4 regions of the Agrobacterium vaccinii genome follow, and region 1 is predicted to be linked to each of the others. Evidence: riboswitches for the same ligand, from Rfam matches in the RefSeq annotation. Region 1 holds a riboswitch; each other region holds the start of a gene.
What was found. Region 1 has a riboswitch for cobalamin ahead of HRR99_RS14355 (DUF1636 family protein). Riboswitches for the same ligand answer to the same signal wherever they lie in the genome.
Positions count from the first base shown of each region.

Region 1 (4,208 bases):
CGAGAATCCGGATAAGGATCAGCTTGGCGTATTCCGCCGTCTTTTCGATCCACAGATCGACCGACATGGGATGGCGAAGTTCGGAGAGGTTGGCGGACACAAAGGACACTGAACCATCCGTGCTGCGTTGCCATCCGCGCTCCAGCCCGCCCAGATCGCTGGCCGAAAAAGACAGCACTACCACATCCGCCTGACCCTGATTGAGATCAACCGGCTCGATCAGGTCGTCCAGAGACGAGGATGTGGTGGCGAGGATGTGCATGGATCAGGCAGCCAGCATCCGCTCGATTTTCGCGCGGTCGAGACCTTTCTCACCGATAACGACCAAACGGCTGCGGCGCACCTCGCCTGCGGCCCAGGGACGGTCGAAGTAATGATTGACGCGCGAGCCGACCGCCTGCACCTGCAATCGCATCGGCTTCGCCGACACTTCGACAAAACCCTTGATGCGGAGCACGTTTTCCGACGCTGCCGTTTCCGAGATACGCGCGGCCAAGGCCTCGGCATCGGTGACGGCGTCCAGTTCCACCACGAAGCTATCGAACTCGTCGTGATCGTGATCTTCTTCTTCATCATGATGGGTGTGGCGGTTTTCAATATCCTCTTCCACCGCAAGGCCAAGACCGATCAGCACGGCAGGATCGACCACGCCATTGGACGCCACGACAATCTTGGCCGCCTTCGGCAGATGCGCATTGATATGCGCCTTGGCGCGCTCAAGACCCGCCGCATCCAGCAAATCGCCCTTGGTCAGAACGATGAGGTCTGCGCAGGCAATCTGGTCTTCAAAGACCTCTTCGACCGGATCATCGTGATCAAGCGCCTCGTCGTTTTGGCGCTGAGCGGCCAGCGCTTCCAGATCATGCGACACCATGCCTTCGGCAAGCGCGACACCATCGGCCACGGCCACCACCGCATCCACCGTCACCCGGCTTTTGATTGCGGGCCACTGGAAGGCCTGTACGAGTGGCTTCGGCAGAGCGAGACCCGAGGTCTCGATCAGAATATGCTCGACGCGTGGCTCGCGGCTCAGAATCTGCTCGATGGCGGGCTGGAAATCATCCGCCACCGTGCAGCAGATGCAGCCATTGGCTAGTTCAACGATGTTTTCTTCCGGGCAGCTTTCAATGCCGCAACCTTTGAGGATATCGCCATCAATGCCGACATCGCCAAACTCGTTGACGATGATGGCCAGCCGCTTGCCCTCGAGCTTTTCCAGAAGGCCGCGCAGAAGCGTGGTTTTGCCCGCGCCCAGAAAGCCGGTGATGATGGTGCAGGGAACGCGGTTGAGCGTGGTCATTATGTCTCCTCGGTAAAATTCAAAGGGGGAATGCGGGCAACAAGGCCACGCTTTAAACTGTCGGGCCGTCCGCGCCATGGCATCAGGCCATCGGGTGCTGAAGACAACAGGCGCGCGCCGACCAGCAAGTCGGCAGCGTCGTCTTCGCTCAACGATCCGAACATGTAGGACCAGCCATCGGCGCTGCGCACCGCGGCACTCAAGCCACGCTTGCAATTGGCAAGGCAGTTGACGCTGCGTACATCGACACCTTCAGCCTGACCGAGTGCAACAGCAGCCTGCGCAAGGGTCGCACCGGGGCGAGGGTCCGCGTTCGGATCGGCTTCCGACCGGCAACTGCGGCAAACGTAAACCACGACGCCGGGCGCGGTGTCACGGTCCGTCTTTTCATTCAGGCTTGATGATGTCGATGTCATATCCAAGGGTATGGTTTCCGCGCCTTTGCAATGGTCTCGGGGTGCGGATATCGAAAACGGCATGCGGATCAACGCAACGCCATCGTTCGAACAACCGACTGACCGGAGCACCCCGCCCGGCAGACGTTTTTCCTGAAACGGCAGGTCTCCTGGCTTGCGGCTTCGACACCCTTGCGCCGCCTTCCCGGACTCATTCGTCCAGTGGCTTTCGGCGCGGGCTCACCGCTTACAGTTGCGGGGGCAGCCACGGGTTGGTTCGCACACGCGAATGGCACCGTGTTCCCTCTTAGCTTTTCCCGTTGCCGGAAAAAGACCGTCAGTCCTTAACCCTTATGCCCTGCGGTGCTTTTGTGTCAATGCCGCCGTGTCATTGCCGTGGAACACGTTTTGGCTATAGTCGCCGCTTTGAAAAAGCATGACACCCGGAAGGATGAGCCACAATGACCCGTGACATCAGCGACAGCGAGGCCGAGCGTCACCGCGCCAAAATGGTCAACCGCAAGGCGGTGCAGGATGCCGAAGTCTCGGAAAAGACCATCGAAAAAGGTCTGCTGATGATCAACACCGGCCCGGGCAAGGGTAAATCCACCGCAGCTTTCGGTCTGGCCCTGCGCATGCTCGGCACCGGCAGACGCGTCGGCATCGTCCAGTTTATCAAGGGCGCATGGTCCACCGGCGAGCAGGGGGCGTTGGCCCTGTTCGGAGATCGCGTCGAATGGCGTACCATGGGCGAAGGTTTCACGTGGGACACTCAGGATCTGAAACGCGATGTCGCTGCTGCGACCAAGGCGTGGGAAGAGGCAAAGACGCTGATGGCCGATGAAACCATTGGTCTTGTAGTGCTGGATGAGCTCAACATCGCACTGCGTTATGATTATTTGCCGCTGGAAGAGGTGGTCGAAACCCTGCAGAACCGCCGCGATGGCTTGCACGTCATCGTCACCGGTCGCAACGCCAAACAGCTGCTGATCGACGCCGCCGATATGGTGACGGAGATGACGCTTGTGAAACACCACTTCAAGGCGGGCGTCAAAGCGCAGTCCGGCATCGAGTATTAATCCATGACAGCGCGCGTTTTGATGTTTCAAGGCACCGGCTCCGATGTCGGCAAGTCGCTGATGGTGGCGGGGATGGCGCGCGCTTTTGTTCGTCGCGGTCTGTCCGTCATGCCGTTCAAGCCACAAAACATGTCCAACAATGCCGCCGTCACCGCCGATGGTGGTGAGATCGGCAGGGCGCAAGCGTTGCAAGCGCGGGCGGCGGGCGTACCGCTTTCCGTCCACATGAACCCGGTGTTGCTCAAACCCCAGAGCGAAACGGGCGCGCAGGTGGTGGTGCAGGGCAAGGTCATCGGCAATGCCAAAGCCGCTGATTACCAGCACATGAAAGCCGGGCTGATGCCACGCGTGCTGGAAAGCTTCGAGCATCTGAAAACCATGGCCAATCTCGTTCTGGTGGAGGGCGCGGGCAGTGCTTCAGAAGTCAATCTCCGTGCCAATGACATCGCGAATATGGGCTTTGCCCGCGCAGCCAATGCGCCTGTGATCCTGATCGGCGATATCGACCGGGGCGGCGTGATCGCCAGCCTTGTCGGCACGAAGACGGTTCTGGATACGTACGATGCGGCGATGATCGAAGGCTTCATCGTCAATCGCTTCAGAGGCGATCCAAACCTGTTCGATGACGGCATGCGGATTATTTCGGACAAGACTGGCTGGAACCCGATTGGCCTCTTGCCGCATTTTGCCGATGCAAGCCGCCTGCCGGCTGAGGATGCTTTAGGGTTGAGTGGAGCTGGCGAAAGAAAGCGCGACGCGAAAATTCGGATCGCTGTACCGATCCTGCCGCATATCTCCAACTTCGATGATCTCGACCCGTTGGATGCCGAGCCGGATGTCGAGCTTATCCGCGTGCGCCAGGGAGACGTCATCCCGGCAGATTGTGCGCTGGTGCTGCTGTGCGGTTCCAAGTCCACCATTGCTGATCTGACGGCGCTCAAAAATGCCGGGCTCGACGTGGATATCAAAGCACATGTGCGGCGTGGAGGCTATGTGCTTGGCCTGTGCGGCGGCTATCAGATGCTCGGGAAAAGCGTGGCTGATCCGGACGGCATCGAAGGTGCTCCCACCGCGATTGAAGGGCTTGGCTTGCTCGACGTGGATACCGTGCTGACGGGTGACAAACGGCTCGTCTCCGTGACCGGGCAGAGCTTTGATCAAATCCCCTTCTCCGGCTATGAAATGCATGTGGGCGTCACTTGTGGACTGGATGATAAGCGACCGTTTTCCACAATCGGCAACCACACAGAAGGCGCGATGTCACCGAATGGCCGCGTGTTTGGCACTTATATCCATGGCTTGTTTGCCGATGACCACCAACGCAGCGGATGGCTAAAACGGCTGGGTGGGGAAAACTCGACACTCAATTACGAGGAACAGGTGGATGCGGTTCTCGACCGCCTGGCCGACCATATGGAGCGCCATCTCGATCTC
Region 1 covers NZ_CP054150.1:2,957,921-2,962,128, forward strand. The annotation lists gene cobN (cobaltochelatase subunit CobN) at 1-262, opposite strand, end outside; gene cobW (cobalamin biosynthesis protein CobW) at 266-1,303, opposite strand; gene HRR99_RS14355 (DUF1636 family protein) at 1,300-1,716, opposite strand; cobalamin riboswitch at 1,839-2,049, opposite strand; gene cobO (cob(I)yrinic acid a,c-diamide adenosyltransferase) at 2,157-2,774, shown strand; gene HRR99_RS14365 (cobyric acid synthase) at 2,778-4,208, shown strand, end outside.

Region 2 (4,208 bases), 920 kb from region 1:
GGCAAATACGAGACCTATCAGGGCGTGGAGCACTACCGCGACCAGCCGCAGGCCGTCAGCGACGAAGGCATCGTCACTGCACCCGGCAGCGCCCCGGTGACTTTTGCCGCCGAAGTGCTAAAGGCGCTCGATCTGTGGGGACCGGAGGCAGAAGCCGAAATCGCGGTGTTTTCAGCGGAGCATCGGTGAGATCAGCGCTGATCGAGAACGCGGCAGGCGCGGGCTGCGCCCTCCCTCGCATTTCCGGCCATCGCGCGTCTGACATCACGGCTGTTGATGTGCAGGCTGCGGTCGAATGGCAACGCAAGTCGCGCGATCTTGGCGGTGGCGGCGGTGAAGAATGCCTCGCTGTTTTCGGCAAAGAATGCGAGGCAGGCCTCCCTGCCCGGTTCTTCTGCCAGAAGCGCCCTGAAGGCCAGGCGATGCATGGCGCAAGGTGCGCCATGACCGGGGATGGAAAAACGCACGGCGTCGAGCTCGTCACTCCATTCCGCTGCGTTTTCCATCTTATCGGGCAACGTCGAAGCGCTTGAGGAACAGGCCGCTCAGCGAGCCGAGGATAAGCCAGAACACGAAGCTCGTTACCGTTGCCAGCACCATGAAACGGCGTTCCAGCGGCAACGGGGCCAGTGCATGTTCACCCTCTGGCGGCAGTGGCGCGCCGACGACGTGCGGTGCGACGATGAGCACCACAGCAAGAAGGATGGCCCATGGTTCGTTGCGTTTGAAGGCAAGCAGCGCAATGCCGCCAGCCGTTGCCGCAACGGTCGCGACCCACCAGATTTGCCGTGCTTCGAGAGCAGCAGCTGGGCTTCCCGGCAATTCCGGTGGCAGGCCGATCATGGGTGCCAGCATGACGGCGGCAAAACCGGCAAGGCCCCAGAACAGGCCTTCACGCCAGCCGCCCTGCGTGCTGCGCAGCGAGATAAGGGCTGTCAGTACCAGCGCGTAACCGATAGCCGTCAGCACATTGGCGGCAAGGGTATAGGCGTTGCGCTCGAAGCCATCGGCGGGTGCCCATGCCTCGGTATCGTGGTGATGGTCGGCAGGTGTTGCCGCATCGTGGGCGTGAGCGGGGGCTGCTTCGCCACCCGCGCTTTCGAATGTTTCCGCCTGGAGAATGAGCGGCGTGGTGCCGATGGCCTGCAGGGCGCTGACGGCCAGACCGGCAATCAGCCCCACCAGAACGGCGGTAAAGACGATATTACGGAAAAATGGCATTGATCTCTCTCCCTTCAATGGCAAGGGAAAGCGTTGGCATGACGCGTGTCATGCGCGGCATTGTGCACGGCTTCGACATGCGAAAAACCGACAAAGCCGACGATGAACAGGCCGAGTGCGGCTGCCGTCAATGATTGCGCGATTTTCGATGTTTTGGTTGAGACGGCTGAGGCCGTATTCTGCTGGATAGACATGGTGACCCTTTCCTGTGCGGGTGGGCGTATTCTGATCAAACGCCACACGACCGCATTCAACATTCACCACGGGGAAAAGAGACACAGGGTCCTAAGGCCTGAAACATCAGACCTCGTAACCGTGCTGTTCCGGACACCCCGCCGGTTTGGACGACACTTCACGTGATGGCAGGTCTCCTGGCTTGCGGGTCGTAACCTTGAAAACACCTTCCCAATCCTTTTGTATCCGCATCGTATTTTACGAAATCGAAGACGATTTCGCGTCGATGCGCCAGATCAGTGGCTTTTCGTTCTCAGGCTATCCGCTCACAGTTGCGGGGGCAGCCACGAATCAAAGCTTGGCGCTTCTATCGTGTTCCCTTTTCACTTTTCGGGCGAACCCGGAAAGACCATCACACGTCTGTTATCCGGCGGAAGTTTCGCCGAGTCAATGGCCATCACGGGGAAGGCAGCGCCTTGAGGTACGCCGCGATCGCATTGCGGTCTTCGGCGGGAATGCGGGCCATGTTCTGCTGCACCTTGACCATGGAGCCGCCAGCGCTGTCGAAATCCGGTGTAAAGCCAGTCTCGAGGTAGTTGGCGATATCGGCCTGTGTCCATGAACCGATCGTAGCGGATTCGGGACGGATGTCGGGTATCTTGCCCTCGCCCTCCGGGTTCGGTCCGCCTGCCAGCCACTGCCCCTTGAGGAAGCCACCCAGCGCATCGCGTGGTGTGTGACATTCGCCGCAATGGCCGAGGCCTTCGACGAGATATTGTCCGCGCACGACATCCGCACTCGCATTGGCCAGTTCGACACGCGGTTGGCCCTTGTCGAAATACAGGAACTTCCAGCCGCCCAGCGACAGACGAATGTTGAAGGGAAACGGCAGATCGTGGCCCGGCGCATCATTGGTGCTGGCGGGCAGTGTTTTCAGATAGGCGAAGAGGTCGTTGACATCCTGCGGCGTCATCCGCGCATAGGAATTATAGGGGAAGGACGGGTAGAGGTGCTCTCCCTGCTTGCCGACGCCGCGCGTCATGGCATCGCCGAATTCTGCGACAGTCCATGCGCCGATACCATGCTGCGGATCGGGCGAGATATTGGGCATATGGAAGGTGCCGAAAGGGCTGGGCAGCGCCTGCCCGCCGGAGAGCGTCTTGAGCGCATCACCCGTGGCATCGGGTGCCGCGTGGCAACTGGCGCAACCGCCTGCCCAGAACAGGGTTTCGCCATTGGCAAGGTTCGGTTCGCCTAAATTGGCCCAGTGGCTCGGCGCCTGACGTTGAGGCGCGGTCACCCACATGAAAACACCGAGCCCCGCCGCGCCCGCAATAACGGCACCGCCTGCCAGCCTGGCCCAGATGGAAGCCATCGCCTTCTCCGCCTATTGTAAAATCAATGATGAAAAAGTCCGCCGGATGACCGGCGGACCTGGCTTTTCAGTTATTACTTCTTGAGGCGATACGTCTGGTGACAGCTGCTGCAATCTGCACCCAGCGTCTTCAGGGCGGCACCGACGCTGGCCTGGTCCGTCGGCAACTGTGCCAGAGCCGCGTCCGCATCCGTGCCGAGCTTCTCGGACTTCGACTTGAAGTCTGCGAAGTTCTGCCAGATGGCAGGCGCCGCAGCACCGCCTTCGGAACCGGCAGGGAACTGGTCCGGGAACGCCTTGGCGTTGGTGCTGATGGTGGTGACGGCGGTCTTGACGGCGGCTGCGTCGTAAGGCTTTTCACCCTTGGCGATGGCGCCCAGCGCGCCCATGGCGCCGCCGATACCCTTCATCAGGCCTTCGCGCTTTTCGACCTCGCCGGCTGCGGAAACCGCACCGGCGCAAAGACAGCCTATCAGTATGGATGCGGCAATGGTTTTAAGCTTCATCGTCTCTCTCCTGAGGTCCGCCGCAGCGGGGTGATGCTATGAAATGGTCTAAAATGTCAGAACGTGGAACAGCCGCACAGATACGCTCAACATTGGCCACGAGCGAAACAGAAGATGCCTGTTTCACATGGCAAAAAGAAGTCACATTCCGGTGAATTTTTCAAGCATTATCAGTCCCATATCACCTGACGGCAACGGCCTCCCAAATCGTGAAACCGGCGATGATGACCAGCAGCAAGCCCGCAGCGCGACTGTGGCGCGGCGCGGGCTTCTGGACAAACTGGCGTTAGCTTCTGGACGCCAAAACACAAGGGAGACGATCAAATGTCGTCGTCGGTGTCTCCGCTATCAATAAATTGATATCTCCAGTCGCCCGGTCCAAGATCATACAGCGATGCGAATGGTGTATCCAACCGATTAGATATGTCGCGCCCTTGAACTGTTATATGCAGCGTTATAGGCGACTGGACATCCACATCACAAAACATCGTTCTTGCTAGAAGTGCCGTGGCTTCTTCCTTCGTCGTATGAAGGAGATCGCAGATAAAGCGAACACAGACTTCCGTGTCCCCCTCAACGCTGTCTGCGTCCGTGGCTGTAACTATGGACACTTCAAATGGCACGTATCACTCTCCAGTATGCTCGTGGCTTTGAATTAGCGCCTTGACCTCTTCCTGAGAGATGGGGCGGAATATGCGGAGCATCTTCCTTCGATACCACTCGGGTCCAGATGTCCGACTATCCGTTAGATCGAATTTTTCCAGAACCTTCCAAGCGATAATCTTGATCCGATCAAAGCGTTCATACGCCGTGACGCTCTCGCCGGAATTTACATAGTATAGTTGCCATGCCGGGGGGCAATCTTCATCACCGTCAAACCAAACCATTTTCGCTTCAACCGGTGCGCCATCTTTCTCAACATGAAGACTATG
Region 2 covers NZ_CP054150.1:741,379-745,586, reverse strand. The annotation lists gene HRR99_RS03755 (type 1 glutamine amidotransferase family protein) at 1-189, shown strand, start outside; gene HRR99_RS03750 (hypothetical protein) at 192-506, opposite strand; gene HRR99_RS03745 (CbtA family protein) at 508-1,221, opposite strand; gene HRR99_RS03740 (CbtB domain-containing protein) at 1,236-1,415, opposite strand; cobalamin riboswitch at 1,566-1,824, opposite strand; gene HRR99_RS03735 (cytochrome c) at 1,853-2,770, opposite strand; gene HRR99_RS03730 (c-type cytochrome) at 2,845-3,276, opposite strand; gene HRR99_RS03725 (hypothetical protein) at 3,903-4,208, opposite strand, start outside.
Region 2: it holds a riboswitch for cobalamin, as region 1 does, so the genes downstream of both, HRR99_RS03740 (CbtB domain-containing protein) here and HRR99_RS14355 (DUF1636 family protein) in region 1, are expected to answer to the same signal.

Region 3 (4,208 bases), on a different replicon from region 1:
CATATTCAAACTGACGGACCGGGAAAATAATCGCTCCCCCACTCGAACGGTAACGCCATGCCAATATATTTTTTCCGGGTCTACGATGAAGACGGCGAGATGATCGACGAGCACGGTGCCGAATTTGCGAATGACAAAAATGCGTGTGTAGAGGCGATGAAGACTGCGCGAGAACTGGCCGCGGACAGAATGATCAACAGTGACGACCTAAACGAAATCTATTTTGAAATTGCGCGCTCGGATAGGTCTTTAATGGACAGGATACCGTTGAATTCAGTGTCCAGAGGTGTGATTGCTGAAGACGCGTAACGCGCTCCCGCTCGACCCATTCAGCCTCTCACCTTTATCCAACTCGGACAGATTGTTGTGGACACCTGCTCGAGAGCGCCTACGATCTTAGCTTCTTTACGAGAATGACCAGGGATAAAAAGAAACAAGCGGAATTTGTCAGGATGATAGGCCATTCGGTGCGCATCACCCCGAATGCGGTCCAGAGCGCAAATCCTGTAACCGTGAGACAGTACATTCCTGTTGAGATTGCCTTCGTATCGTCGGTCCTGACAACCTTGTAGACCTGTGGAACGAAGCTTGACACAGAACACATTGAGGCGAGGTATCCGACCAAAAGAGCAGTATCCAATGAAGGTTTCCTTCGTCACGATGTTGCTATTATGAGGGGACAGCAGGCAGCCTCTCATGCTGATTTTCGATACTATCGACCATTGTTGCTTTGGCGAACGACTAACTTGTTTCTTTGCCCTTTCGGCTGGCCATTATTTCCAAGCCATCAGGTGATGCCCGGGTTTGCATCATAAGCTCGTATTCTCGGACAGCTTGCAGCCAGTGTTCATGATCGCTTCCGTTTATTCGCCCGTTTTCTTCCCAGAGTGCATATGCGCGAGCGCTGACCCAGATATCCCGTTTCTCGTTCATTTGTGCTGCTTGCGTTCCTTTGTTGATATTCGAGCTGGATTGGCAGGCCTCTCAACTGTTTAGCGTCAACAATGTTCCTGAGGCTTGAAGGAACGATTTTCGTTTTTTGCAGCGCTTAGCGAGGATAGCATCAGTCAACGGACGAGGGAGCAAATCACATGATTTGCTGGTCTCTTGGATGTCGAAAGGATTGATCGTTGTTCTTAGGTTGATCCGCACGATCAACCGATTGCGATAGTCAGTCCCGCAAATCTTGCAAGCTGATTGTCATCATCTCCACCGGGTGACCAATTGTCTCTATCCATGCACCAATTGCGGCATGGCACCGCTTCCGCGTCATGTGGCGACAGCGAAGCTGCGCGCACTCGGTGCAGGGGCGGAAATTATCCGCAGAAAGTTAGCGGCTTGATGCTCATCAATGACCTCTCCCTGGAATGGCTGAATGATGAAGCACAGTCCGCCGTCCGAGCTGAAGCGAGGACCTTCTGCCTGCGGATGATCAAGAACGTCTACGGGATCGACTACACTCCCGCCTGGCATTCTGACCTAGATTCGCTGTTGTCGGCGCAGCCGGACAACTGGTTCTCCCGCGAAAGGCAAGGCAGTTTTCTCGTTGTCCGGGACGGAGATGGACACATCATTGCGGCCGGAGGTCTCTACGCGATCGAGAACAAACCTTCCACGAAGGAGCGCCTACGACATCGCTATAGCGACGGCGAAAAGGTATGTCAGATTGTCCGCGTGTACCTTGATTCTAGCGTCCGTCGTAAAGGGCTTGGCACAAAGATTGTGGCGGCCCTGGAGAGCCGGGCATCCGAGTTTAAGTACACCTCGTCCTATCTCCATGCCGATGCTCAGACACCGGAAACACTCGGGTTCTGGAAAAGCCAGGGCTATGGCGCATTCGGCCAATTCTCCTATCCGTCCAACCGTGGAACCGAGACGAGCGTCGATTTCGACAAGCCGTTGCGCTCCGAACGTTGACGAAACGCAAAATCGAGGCTTGATATACGGCTTGTATGCGGCCATTAAAAGCTGAACTTTCAAGCTGTCTGATGAGACTGTTATCCACAGGCTGGTGTGGATGAGGACGTAATTTTCTAACCGCCACCCTCCTAAGAGTTGACGCGACTATCTCCTCATATACTATATCTAGTGTTCGAGGTTCTTCCGATTCGCGTCGGGAGCTAAGACGGGAATACGGTGCGTGATGTCCTTTCTGGACGGAGCAATGCCGGAGCTGCCCCCGCAACTGTAAGCGGCGAGCATCCTCTCAATAGCCACTGGCGCCGGAAGGTTTCGGGAAGGCGAGATGGATGTGACGACCCGTGAGCCAGGAGACCTGCCTCAAACGAATACGTCCACGGGCGGGGTGTCCGAAGGTCGCGAGTCATGTGCGGGATGATCCTGCGCGTGCCGCTTCCCCTGAGCTCCGCATCAACCACTTCGGGGTGAAGTCAATGTCGCATCATTCTAGTCAGTATCCGCGTGAATAGCGGGCCGTAACGCCCGTAGTCGCTTTCGGCTGCCATCCATCCCTGAACTTCCGCATGGGCGTTTCCAACGCCTTATTGATATCGCACGCCTATACAAATTTCACGAGGATCATCATGACCGTTACCGTCTACAGCAAGCCTGCCTGCGTACAGTGCACAGCAACTACCCGCGCTCTTGACCGACAGGGCATCGACTACACCATCGTTGATGTCTCCGAAGACACCAGCGCCTACGACCTGGTTCAAGGGCTTGGGTACCGACAGGTTCCCGTCGTCGTCGCTGGCGAGACCCATTGGGCGGGCTTTCGCCCGGATATGATCAGCACGCTTGCGGCCTGAGCCAGAGCAATGGGTCAGATCGTCTATTTCTCCAGCCGGTCGGAAAACACCCATCGTTTTGTCGGACGACTGGGGATAAGTGCGCGGCGCATTCCCCTCAGTCTTTCCGAGAGCATTCAGGTCGAAGCGCCCTACGTTCTGATCCTTCCCACCTACAGCGGCGAAGGTGGAAAAGGGGCCGTTCCAAAACAGGTAATCCGCTTCCTCAACGATGCGGACAACCGGAAAAACATTCGTGGCGTGATTGCCGCGGGCAACAGCAATTTCGGGGCGACCTACGGGATCGCCGGCGATGTCATCTCCCAGAAATGTCAGGTGCCGTACCTCTACAGGTTCGAGCTTCTAGGCACGGATGAAGACGTCGCGAACGTCAAACACGGATTGGAACGATTTTGGACGCGACCACAATTGAAAAGCCTTTGAAAACATCGGAATCCGAACTGGACTTCCATGCTCTCAACGCAATGCTGAATCTGTACGACGAGCATGGCAAAATCCAGCTTGACAAGGACCGGCTGGCGGCCAAGCAGTACTTCCTTCAGCACGTCAACCAAAACACGGTGTTCTTCCATAACCTGCGGGAAAAGCTCGATTATCTCGTGACTGAGGGTTATTACGAACGTGAGGTTCTGGACCAATATTCGTTCAATTTCGTGCGTGATCTATTCGATCATGCGTTTTCCAAGAAATTCCGTTTCCCAACATTTCTTGGCGCGTTTAAATATTATACCAGCTACACATTGAAGACCTTTGACGGGAAACGGTATCTCGAACGCTACGAAGACCGCATCTGCATGGTGGCGCTGGCGCTGGCGCAAGGCAACGAAGAACTTGCCAGAGACATGGTCGATGAGATCATCGCCGGCCGCTTCCAGCCCGCGACGCCTACATTCCTCAATGCAGGAAAAAAACAACGTGGCGAACTTGTTTCCTGCTTTCTGCTGCGCATGGAAGACAATATGGAATCCATCGCACGCGGCATCAATTCAACGCTGCAGCTTTCCAAGCGTGGCGGCGGCGTTGCCTTGTCACTGACGAACATTCGCGAGGCTGGCGCCCCGATCAAGCAGATCGAGAACCAGTCATCGGGCATCATTCCTGTGATGAAGCTGCTTGAGGACAGCTTTTCCTACGCCAACCAGCTTGGTGCGCGCCAAGGCGCAGGTGCCGTCTATCTTAACGCCCATCACCCCGACATCATGCGTTTTCTCGACACCAAGCGCGAGAATGCTGACGAGAAGATCAGGATCAAGACCCTGTCACTCGGCGTCGTGGTGCCTGACATCACCTTCGAACTGGCGAAGAACAACGAGGACATGTACCTGTTTTCGCCATACGATATCGAGCGCGTCTATGGCATTCCCTTCACCGAGATATCCGTGACGGAAAAATACCGGGAGATGGTCGCGGATGCGAGGATCAAGAAAAAGAAGATAAAGG
Region 3 covers NZ_CP054152.1:61,617-65,824, reverse strand. The annotation lists gene HRR99_RS22570 (DUF6894 family protein) at 100-309, shown strand; gene HRR99_RS22565 (SemiSWEET family sugar transporter) at 389-604, opposite strand; gene HRR99_RS23315 (DUF2934 domain-containing protein) at 742-933, opposite strand; partial or broken gene HRR99_RS22560 (methionine synthase) at 1,229-1,342, shown strand; gene HRR99_RS22555 (GNAT family N-acetyltransferase) at 1,342-1,917, shown strand; cobalamin riboswitch at 2,079-2,297, shown strand; gene nrdH (glutaredoxin-like protein NrdH) at 2,544-2,768, shown strand; gene nrdI (class Ib ribonucleoside-diphosphate reductase assembly flavoprotein NrdI) at 2,778-3,191, shown strand; gene nrdE (class 1b ribonucleoside-diphosphate reductase subunit alpha) at 3,233-4,208, shown strand, end outside.
Region 3: it holds a riboswitch for cobalamin, as region 1 does, so the genes downstream of both, nrdH (glutaredoxin-like protein NrdH) here and HRR99_RS14355 (DUF1636 family protein) in region 1, are expected to answer to the same signal.

Region 4 (4,208 bases), 300 kb from region 1:
GTGAACACCGGGCAGGACAAATGGGTCCGCCAGACCGTCCACCACGACCTTTGGGACATGGATGTTCCCGCACAGCCGGTTCTTCTGGATATAACCAAGAAGGATGGGCAGAAGGTTCCGGCGCTGGTCGGTCCAACCAAGCAGGGTGATATTTACGTTCTGGATCGCCGCACCGGCGACCCGATCCTTGCTGTGACCGAAGAAAAGGCACCGGGTGGCGCCATCCCCGAGGATTTCAGCGCGCCGACACAGCCGACATCCGCCCTGTCTTTCAAGCCTGATATGCTTCAGGAAAAGAACATGTGGGGCGTCTCCATGTTCGATCAGCTGGCCTGCCGCATCAAGTTTCATCAGCTGAACTATGAGGGCCGCTACACACCGCCATCGGTGAACGGTTCGCTCATCTATCCCGGCAACTTCGGTACCTTCAACTGGGGTAGCGTCGCTGTCGATCCGGAGCGTCAGGTCATGTTCGGCATGCCGACCTATCTGGCTTTCACATCGCAGCTCGTTCCCCGCGCGCAGGTTCCGCCGAAGGGACAGGATGAAAAGGGCAGCGAACAGGGGCTGAACCGTAACGATGGCGCGCCCTATGGCGTGCTGATGGGACCTTTCCTCGGACCGCTCGGCGTTCCCTGTCAGGCGCCACCATGGGGTTATGTCGCAGGCGCCGATCTGCGCACCGGCGATGTCGCCTACAAGCACAAGAACGGCACCGTCTATGACATGACGCCGCTGCCACTGCCCTTCAAGGTCGGCGTTCCCGGTATCGGCGGCCCGATGATCACAAAGGGTGGGGTGGCGTTCCTGGGTGCCGCTGTCGACAACTATCTGCGTGCTTACGATCTCACCTCTGGCAAGCAACTATGGGAAGCACGTCTTCCTGCAGGCGGTCAGGCAACGCCGATGACCTATGCCATGGATGACGGCAAGCAGTATGTGGTGATGGTGGCGGGTGGTCACGGCTCGGTCGGCACCAAACCCGGTGACTACGTGATCGCCTACACGTTGCCCTGATGTGCCCTAACGAAGCCGCCAACCTTGTTTGGCGGCTTTGATTGTTTTTGACACCTGGATCGAGCACGTGATTCTTCGGGCTGTCTCAAGACGACACTGGTGGATTTCGCCCATGCCCACCGGCGGTTTGAGACGACTGGGCTCCCGAAGGAAACCAAGATGCGATCCTTTTCCAAGACTTGTACGATAGCGATTACGAGCACCGTGCTGACCATCGCAACCTGCCTCGCGGCACAGGCCGCCGATGCGGTGCGCGTGCGCGGCACAGTCGAAGGCCTCGATGGCACGACTTTGTCGGTCAAAACCCGTGAGGGTGCCAATGCCAAGATCATGCTCAAAGACGGCTGGCAGGTTTCAAGCGTCGCCAAGGCATCCGTCGATGATATCAAGCCGGGCGATTACGTCGGCATCGCTTCCCTGCCTACAGCAAGTGGCGGAGACGGCGCACTCGAAGTGCTGATTTTCCCCGCAGCCATGAAAGGCACCGGCGAAGGCAGTTATGCCTGGGATTTGAAGCCGAGCAGCACCATGACCAACGCGACCGTTGCCGACGCCGTCAAATCGGTCGATGGTCGTACCTTGACGGTTGCCTATAAGGGTAAGGAAAAGAAGATTTCGATACCGGATGGCACACCGGTCGTTACCTTCGCGCCTGCGACCGTTGCCGACATCAAGGCCGGTGCGACGGTGTTCGTGCCGTCCGAAAAGGCCACGGATGGCGCCCTATCAAGTGGCCGGGTGGTGGTCGGCACCAATGGTGTCGTTCCACCGATGTAACGGGTTCGACGTCGTAGTAGATGGATGCCGCAGTTTGGAAATGGCCGAGACAATGCTCTCGGCCATTTTTTATGGTCATACACAAAGCACTTGTATTGAAATGTAATAACATTACAAAAGCTCTACTTGACGGCATGTGCTGAATGAGTCTATCTGGTTGTGACGGTTCCAAGCGAGCAATCGTGAGGAATAATAGGGAATACGGTGAGGACGTGTTGTGTCCGATGCCGTGGCTGCCCCCGCAACTGTGAGCGAATTGTCCAACCCTTTGACGCTTTTCGAAGCGTCAAGCCACTGCGATGCAACATCGCGGGAAGGTGGGTGAAGACGCAAATTCGTGAGCCAGGAGACCTGCCGTCTAAACTTCATTCCAAGGTCACGGGCGGGGATGCCCGGAACAGGAGACGTCGTGATTGCATCGAGCGCCCAGCGCCTTATTCCATCTGCCATGTCCCGGTTTCAGATTGTCCCCATGCGTGCACGCGCGGGCTGAAGATCTATCATACTCACAGGGTCGCGCCTTCTGGCCGCCAATGACGATCGGGGACTATCGGACATGACATTCCATCTCAGACACACACTCTACGCTGCCGCCTTCGCAACGGTTGCAGCCACGATGGCCACGCCATCCTTCGCTGCCGAAACGCAATATCCGCTGACGCTTAAGAATTGCGGGCGGGATGTGACCTTCACGCAGGCACCTCAGCGTACGGCGTCGCTTGGGCAGAGCACCACGGAAATCCTGTATTTGCTCGGCCTGTCCGACAAGGTCGTCGGCACTGCGGTCTGGATCGGACCGGTTCTCAAAGGGTACGAAGAGGCCAATGCCAAGGTCAAGCGTCTCGCCGATAACGATCCGAGCTTCGAGAGTGTTCTGGCCGTCAAGCCGGATCTGGTGACGGCACAGTTTCAATGGCATGTCGGCCCCGAAGGCATCGTTGCCAAGCCCGAGCAGTTCGAAGAGCTGAAAATTCCCGTCTACACATCGCCAGCCGATTGCGTTGGCAAGGATAATTCCGGTGGCGGAGACGGTATTCGCCACAGCGTGTTCACCATGGACCTGATCTATCAGGAAGTGACCGAACTGGCGCAGATTTTCAATGTTCAGGACAAGGGTGAAGCACTGGTCGCAGACCTGAAGGCCCGCGAGGCGGCGGCCCGCAAGAAGATTGCTTCTGCGGATGGCAAGCTCTCAGCCGTGTTCTGGTTCTCCAGTGCAGAGCTGGATATCGACCCCTATGTCGCCGGTAAAAACGGTGCGCCGGGTTACATCATGTCGGCGCTGGGCATCAAGAAAGTCATCGATAGCGAAGAGGAGTGGCCGACGGTTGGCTGGGAAACCATCGCCAAGTCGCAGCCGACGCTGATCGTGGCAGGCAAGATGGATCGTAGGCGCTTCCCCGCTGATGATGTTGCGGTGAAAGAGAAGTTCCTGAAAGAGGACCCGGTGACGAGCCTCATGCCAGCGGTCAAACAGGGTCATGTGGTTGAAATGGACGCCCAAGCCATGAATCCGACGATCCGCACCATCGAGGGTATCGAAGTTCTGGCCGATGCTGTCGTCCAGCTCGGACTTGCCAAGTAAGCATGGGTGGTTTTTTCATCTTCACCCGTGCCGCGCTGATCGCGGTTGGGTGTCTGCTTCTGGCGCTCTGGCTTGGAGCGGCCATCGGCGAGACATCCATTCCCATGGATGTCGTCGCCAAGACTGTTGCCAACCGGCTGTTCCACGCGGGCTATCCGCTGGATGCCATCGATGAGGGTGTGATCTGGAACTATCGTCTCAGCAGGGCGGTTGTCGCCGCCTGTTGTGGTGCAGCGCTTGCCGTCTCGGGCGTCGTGCTTCAGTCGCTTTTGCGGAATCCCCTGGCGGACCCCTATATTCTCGGCATTTCGGCAGGCGCCTCGATGGGCGCTGTCGGCGTCGCCATTATGGGTTTTGGCGCGGGTCTGCTCACCATGCCGCTGGGTGCATTTTTGGGTGCGCTTCTTGCTTTCACCCTTGTCAGCCTTCTGGCAATGCGGGCCGGTCGGGGAAACAGTGCGATCATTCTGGCTGGCGTCGCAGGCTCACAGCTTTTCAATGCCTTGACGTCCTTCATCGTCACGAAAGCGGCGAACGCAGAGCAGGCGCGTGGAATCATGTTCTGGTTGCTCGGAAATCTCTCCGGCGTTCGCTGGACTGATGTGTCATTGGCCCTGCCGGTTGCTATTGCCGGTTTTGCCACATGTCTGTGGCATGCGCGGGCACTGGATGCTTTCACATTCGGTTCCCAATCTGCGGCATCGCTTGGCATTCCGGTTCGTCGCGTTTACGTGGTCCTGGCCGGAATATCCGCATTGATGACCGCCGTCATGGTCAGCATCGTCGGCTCCATCGGCTTTATCGGGCTGGTCATCCCGCATGCGGCGCG
Region 4 covers NZ_CP054150.1:2,659,052-2,663,259, reverse strand. The annotation lists gene HRR99_RS13100 (glucose/quinate/shikimate family membrane-bound PQQ-dependent dehydrogenase) at 1-1,017, shown strand, start outside; gene HRR99_RS13095 (hypothetical protein) at 1,177-1,794, shown strand; cobalamin riboswitch at 1,941-2,167, shown strand; gene HRR99_RS13090 (ABC transporter substrate-binding protein) at 2,351-3,379, shown strand; gene HRR99_RS13085 (FecCD family ABC transporter permease) at 3,382-4,208, shown strand, end outside.
Region 4: it holds a riboswitch for cobalamin, as region 1 does, so the genes downstream of both, HRR99_RS13090 (ABC transporter substrate-binding protein) here and HRR99_RS14355 (DUF1636 family protein) in region 1, are expected to answer to the same signal.